Linked DNA regions of Alloacidobacterium dinghuense. The protein of the gene in region 2 binds, or shares a complex with, the protein of the main gene of each other region. Links are inferred from orthologs where the notes say so. Each region holds a gene or a part of one and is shown on either strand. Other genes may lie near its edges. The genes, in order: accD and accB.

Evidence for each region.
Region 1: the proteins of accB (region 2) and accD are in contact, whole or in part, in a solved structure (PDB 8UXZ), measured with the Escherichia coli proteins. The link is inferred for Alloacidobacterium dinghuense from one-to-one orthologs.

What each region holds. Positions count from the first base shown.
Region 1 is NZ_CP060394.1:5,036,816-5,040,079, reverse strand. Bases 199-3,141 are described here. They hold accD (acetyl-CoA carboxylase, carboxyltransferase subunit beta), read right to left. Parts: upstream 2,119-3,141; coding sequence 1,279-2,118; downstream 199-1,278. Other genes in these bases: H7849_RS20980 (23S rRNA (pseudouridine(1915)-N(3))-methyltransferase RlmH), read right to left, coding at 2,682-3,110; cobO (cob(I)yrinic acid a,c-diamide adenosyltransferase), read right to left, coding at 2,140-2,676; H7849_RS20995 (hypothetical protein), read right to left, coding at 752-1,270; H7849_RS21000 (SRPBCC family protein), read left to right, coding at 296-757; H7849_RS21005 (helix-turn-helix domain-containing protein), read right to left, coding at 199-250. In the rest of the region: more of H7849_RS21005, read right to left, coding at 1-198.
Region 2 is NZ_CP060394.1:3,043,050-3,046,158, forward strand. Bases 34-2,821 are described here. They hold accB (acetyl-CoA carboxylase biotin carboxyl carrier protein), read right to left. Parts: upstream 1,786-2,821; coding sequence 1,282-1,785; downstream 34-1,281. Other genes in these bases: accC (acetyl-CoA carboxylase biotin carboxylase subunit), read right to left, coding at 34-1,275; H7849_RS12495 (M24 family metallopeptidase), read right to left, coding at 1,813-2,821. In the rest of the region: more of accC, read right to left, coding at 1-33; more of H7849_RS12495, read right to left, coding at 2,822-2,904; yihA (ribosome biogenesis GTP-binding protein YihA/YsxC), read left to right, coding at 3,084-3,109. UniProt on the Escherichia coli protein: This protein is a component of the acetyl coenzyme A carboxylase complex; first, biotin carboxylase catalyzes the carboxylation of the carrier protein and then the transcarboxylase transfers the carboxyl group to form malonyl-CoA.

The DNA.
Region 1 (3,264 bases), 2.0 Mb from region 2 along the record:
TGGGATGGGGCAGGCTTTCGACCAGCCGTGGTTCGAGGCCACGCAGGTCCCAGCTCACCATCCAATAGTGATCGATCCATGTCGCGAGTTCTGGAGCTGCGCATAGTCGGGCATGGCGGAACTTGCCAGCCGCTGGCGGAGGTCGCCGTAGGACTCCGCGCGGCTGGCCCAGCTCCGGATCAAACGACTCTTCGTTCTGATATTCGGCAGGTTTAATGGCTGCAGACTCCTGTCGCGTTTTTCCAATCAAGGACGCAGCTTCCAGTTTAGATTGTGTGGCGAGGAAGATTTGGATATGCCAGAACTATTCATTCGCAAATCGATCGAGGTTCATGCCCAGGCGGAAGCGCTGTGGAAGGTGCTGACGGAGAATGAGTTCATCACTCAATATATGTTTGGCTGCGTGGCAGAGACGGACTGGAAGCCGGGTTCCCGCCTGCTGTGGAAAGGCGCGGCGGACGGCAAGCTCTATGTGAAAGGTCAGGTGGTAGCAGTGGATGCGCCGTGGCGGCTCGAATATACGGTGATCGACCCGAATAACTCTGCCTTTCCGGATATTCCGGAAAATTACCTGACTATGATCTACGAGATCAGGAAGCGCAGTGAGGGAGGCGCGACCTTTGAGATCATTCAGGGGGACTATTCCAAGGTAGCCGAAGGACAAAAGCGCTATGAGGACACCCTGAAGGGCGACGACTTCATCCTTGTGAAGATCAAAGAACTCGCGGAGGGACTGCAAGTCGCTGCATTTTCATAACTTGGAAATGGCTTGTTGCAGTGTGCGTTCTTTGTCTGGCGACCAAGGGCCGGAATCGTGCCACAAGATGTTACCGTGCTCATCAATGATGACGACGTAGGCATCGTCCGGTGCGGAAAAGTGGACGGCATCTTTCCATGCCTGCGCGTTTTCCATGATGGGCGCGAAGTGCTTCTGCTGGTCGGGAGTCAGGGTGCTGCGCATGTTGTGGACGATCATGCCGCGGACAAATCCAGGTGCCCCGGCCAATACCGGCATTTCGTAATAGCCGATCTGTGGTTTCGTTTTGAGCTGCGCGGTTATGCCCTCGAACCATGGTTTACAGGCATCGCCCGATTTCTTGCTGAAACCAAGAACCAGAATCGTTCTGGATCCCGGCGCTGGCGGTGGCAAGCGCAGAGTGTCATTCGCGAGGGTAGGGCCGCTGAACGACGGAATGGTTTGTGCTCCGGCCGGCAAGCCTGTCAGCAGTGCACTACCGAGACTGGCGAGAATTGCGAATCTGGACTTCATGGATGTCTCTAATGCTTCATGAAGTCAAGGGCGCGGATCAGGTACGGCTTCATGTCCTTGCGGTTCACAACCGCGTCGAGGAAGCCGTGCTCCAGCAGGAACTCTGAGCGCTGGAAGCCTTCAGGAAGCTTCTGTCGGATTGTCTGCTCAATGACGCGCGGGCCCGCGAATCCGATGAGCGCCCCCGGCTCGGCGATGTTCAGGTCACCCAGCATGGCAAAGCTGGCTGTCACCCCGCCAGTGGTCGGGTCAGTGAGAACTGAGATGTAGGGAACCTTGGCTTCATCGAGACGGGCAAGCGCTGCGGAAATCTTCGCCAACTGCATCAGGCTGACGATACCTTCCATCATGCGCGCTCCGCCGGATGCGGCAACAATGACCAGTGGTCGGCGCATGTCATAGGCACGATCAACTGCGCGAGCAATCGTTTCGCCCACGACTGCTCCCATGCTGCCGCCGATGAAGGCGTACTCCATCACCGAGAGAACGACGGAATGCGGGCCGAGCTGGCCCAATGCATTAATGATGGCGTCGTTGAGGCCCGTATCATGCCGAGCTTTTTTCAGGCGCGATTTGTAGGACTTAAGATCGCTGAAATTCAGCGGATCGGTCGACTTCAGTTCGGTGTCGACGATTTCGAATCCCGGTTCGAGCAGCATTTCGATGCGCGCCCGAGCACCAATGCGGAAGTGATGGCCGCACTTGGGACAGACATAGGAGTTGGCTTCAAGATCGGCTTTGAAGATGACCTGATCGCAGTTCTCACACTTGATCCAAAGTCCCTCGGTGCGAACTGTTTTCTCTCCGCCGCTCTCGATTTTGTTTTCCTGCCGCTTAAACCAGGACATGCCTACCCTTTCTGTCGCTCACTAGTACTCCACGCCACGCTGTGCCAGAATGCCCTTCTGGTAAGCGTGTTTTACCTCGCGCATTTCCGTAACGGTATCGGCGATCTCAACCAAGGATGGATGCGCGTTGCGCCCGGTGAGCACAACATGCACCATCTCGGGCCGGTGCTGCAGCGTTTCTGCAACCTTGGTGGGATCAAGCATGCCGTAGCTGATGGCGTAGTTGATCTCATCAAGCACCACCATGTCCCACTCACCGGAAAGAATGGCTTTTCGTGCTTCTTCCCATGCTTCTTCCACCATGCGGATGTCTTCCGGATCAGTCTCTGCTCCGCCGATCTTCACAAATCCGCGGCCCATCTGCTTGATGACAAAGTTGCCGTTGAAGGCATCGACAGCGTCGAGTTCCCCGTAATGCCAGGATCCCTTGAGAAACTGCAGCATCAGCACTTTCAGGCCGTTGCCGACAGCGCGCAAAGCCGTTCCCATGGCCGCAGTCGTCTTACCTTTGCCCGGTCCCGTGTTGATCAGGATCAGCCCCTTGCGCGATTCGGTCATACCCCTCAGTGGCCCGTGTGATACGGATGCCCAGATAGGATTGTAAACGCCCGGTAGAGTTGCTCGCTGAGGACTACCCGAGCCAGTTCGTGCGGCAATGTCATTGTCCCAAGCGATAACAGCAGGTTTGCCTGCCTGCGGGCGTCGTCCGACCAGCCGTCGGCAGGACCGATGGCGAAGACAATTTTTTGCTGCCCTTGATCGCGTTGTTTGCCCAGCAACTCGGCAAATTGTTCCGATGCGAATTGTTTGCCTCGGCTATCGAGCAGCACCAGATAGGGCACGGTACGGGAGCGGTGACGCGAAAGGGTTTGAAGAAAAGCAGACTCGGAGGCATAGACCGGAATCTCGACTGCAGCATAATTGCCGATTCGCTTGGCGTATGTCTTGAGTGCCGACGTGAAGTCAGATTCGCCGGGACCCCTTTTAATCATTGCAATCGAAACGGTCACCCAGCGAGTCTACTGTTGTCGGCCAGTCCACTCAAAGTGCTTACGTATGGGTGGTCTTTCCACTTGTCATAGATGGGCCAATATATCTATGAAAAATTAGAGATCTGAACACCGTGTCATTACTTCAGCTTCAATA
Region 2 (3,109 bases):
AATTCCGCGATGCAGCGGAATCGTCGTGTGAATCCCTTCGACCACGAACATATCGAGCGCTCGCCGCATGCGCGCCATCGCCTCATTGCGATCCTTGCCATGCGCAATCAGCTTGGCAATCAGCGAATCATAATACGGAGGCACAACACCTTCCGCGTACTGCGCAGTATCCACACGGATGCCATTGCCACCCGGAATATTAAAAACCGTAATCTTTCCGGCTGACGGCGTGAACTTCTCCGGATGCTCCGCGTTGATGCGGCATTCAATCGCATGCCCGCGAATCGTCGTCGGCTCCGGCAGAATGCTCGAAAGCTTCTCGCCCGAAGCAATGCGCAGCTGCGCTTTGACCAGATCGATCCCCGTCACCATCTCCGTCACCGGATGCTCAACCTGAATGCGCGTGTTCATTTCGATGAAGTACAGCTTGCCATCCTCATCCATCAGAAACTCAATCGTGCCCGCGTTCTGGTAGCCGACACCTTCCAGCGACCGCTTCAGCGTCTTGCCAATGTCGTCGCGCATCTTTTGCGTCACCTGCAGCGACGGAGCCTCTTCAATCAGCTTCTGATGCCGCCGCTGAATCGAACACTCGCGCTCGCCCAGCGAAATCACATTGCCATGCTCATCGGCCAGAATCTGAAATTCGATGTGCCGTGGCCTCTCGATGAACTTCTCCATATAGAGAGAGCCGTTGCCGAAGGCATTCGCCGCCTCGCTGCTCGCCGCCTGGAAAAGCCCCGGCAGCTCATCAGCAGAACGTACGACGCGCATGCCGCGTCCACCGCCGCCAGCCGTCGCTTTCAGAATCACCGGAAAGCCAACCGACTTTGCCCATTCGATTGCTTCGTCTTCGTTCTGAATCACGCCGTCTGAACCGGGAAGAATTGGCACCTTGGCCTTCTTCATTGCCTGACGCGCCTTCTCCTTCTCGCCCATCAACCGCGTCACTTCCGGTGGCGGCCCAATGAACTTGATATTCGAAGCGCGGCACACTTCCGCGAAATTCGCGTTCTCGCTCAGCAGTCCATAGCCGGGATGAATCGCGTCCACATCGGCAATTTCGGCCGCGCTGATGACGGCCGGAACATTGAGATAACTCTCCGCTGAGCGCGGCGGCCCGATGCAAATGGCCTCATCGGCAAAGCGCACATGCAGCGAGTTGCGGTCAGCTTCGGAATATACAGCCACCGTGCGAATGCCCAGTTCCTTGCAGGCACAAATCACACGCAGCGCAATTTCGCCACGATTGGCGATCAAAACCTTACGAAACATAGAAACCTAGTGCGGACGCACCGCAAAGAGCTGCTGGCCATACTCCACCGGCTGGCCATTCTGGACAAAACGCTTCACGATCTCGCCCGTCGCATCGGACTCGATCTCATTCATCAACTTCATCGCCTCGATGATGCAGAGCACCTGCCCCTGCTCCACCTGATCGCCAACTTTCACGAACGCTGGCGTTCCCGGACCAGGCGCCTCATAAAATGTCCCGACAATCGGCGACTTCACAATGTGCAGGGAAGCATCATCGCTCACGGGAACAGGAGCCGCAGTTGGTGCGGCAGCCGCCGCCTGCACCGCAGGCAACGTAATCGGAGGAGGAACCGCGGCAGGTGCAGCCGCCAGCAGCCGACTCAAACTCGCCAGATCAGCCGAAGCGCCTTCCTGGGCAAACTTGATGCGGACCTTCAGGTCGCCGCGCTCGAGGTCAAACTCGCCAATCTTACTTTCTTTCAGGAACTCAATTAACTCTTTGAGTTCTTTCATCTCTTCTGGATTCATCTCGATATCTCGCTGTGGCTCACAGCATCATAACTGGATCATCGCCTTCGGCGCAGGCGTCAGAATTTTTCCGCCGCTCTTTGTCACGGCAACCATGTCTTCAATGCGAATGCCAAATTTCCCTTCGATGTAAACGCCCGGCTCTATCGTAATCACCATGCCCGGCTCAAGCACCTGCTTTTGCTCTGCCGCAACCCGCGGCGACTCGTGAATCTCAATCCCGACACCATGCCCAGTGGAATGGGTAAAGTACTTGTCCAGCTTTGCCCCGCGCAGCACACTCCGCGCGGCTTCATCTACTTCTCCACAAGTTGCGCCTGGCTTTACTGCAGCAACCGCTGCCTCCTGCGCCTCCAGCACTGCCTCGTACGCAGACTGTTCTTCCCTGCCCGGCTTGCCCATGTGGACAGTGCGCGTCATATCTGAACAATAACCATTGAGAATAACACCGAAGTCGAGCGTCACGAAGCCGCGCCCCGGCACCTTCGCTGTTGTCGCGCGTCCATGCGGAAGCGCCGACCGCTTTCCCGAAGCCACGATCGTCTCAAACGACATGCCCTCCGCGCCCATGCTGCGCGCAAAAAATTCAAGATCGGCCGCGATTTCCGATTCCGTCACGCCCGCCTGCATATGCGGCAGCACCGCCGTAAACAGATTGCACCCCAGCAGCGCAGCCCGCTCCATCAGCAGCAACTCGTCGGCATCCTTCACCATGCGCAGTTCCGAAACAATGGGCTTTTTCAAAGCTTGAAAGAATCCACGCCGCTTCCCTTTGCTCAGCGCATCGCGCATTATCTCCAGCGCAGCCACCGTAGTCTGTTCCGGATCAAAATACGCAGCAGCAACGCCAGGCTCTTCCAGCCACGCGCAGGCCTCGCGCAGCGCCGACTTCTTCGCAATCACAACGCGAGCGCCCAGCGTCTCTTCTTTGGATTGAGAAGTGTAGCGCCCATCGGTAAACATCGCCGCGCGCTTCGCCGTCACAGCCAGCGCCGCATTCGATCCGGTAAAACCGCATACATAGCGAACATCCGGCAGATGCGTCACCAGCATCGCGTCAATTCCCTGCTCCCGCATCTGCTTACGCAGAGCCCGAATACGCCCTAAATGATTCCTCACTCACAAAGTTATAGCAGGTGTGAAGGCTGTCATCCTGAGCAACGCGAAGGATCTGCATTTCCTAACCAACCGCACGATAACGGCGGACCCATCCCGGACATAGCGAAGGGTGGAAAGACACAAACTTAACCAACCTTTTCAGTCCGCCAACGAATCTCCTCTATACTTGCCCTTTCACCATGCAGCGTGTTTACTCCAAATTCCT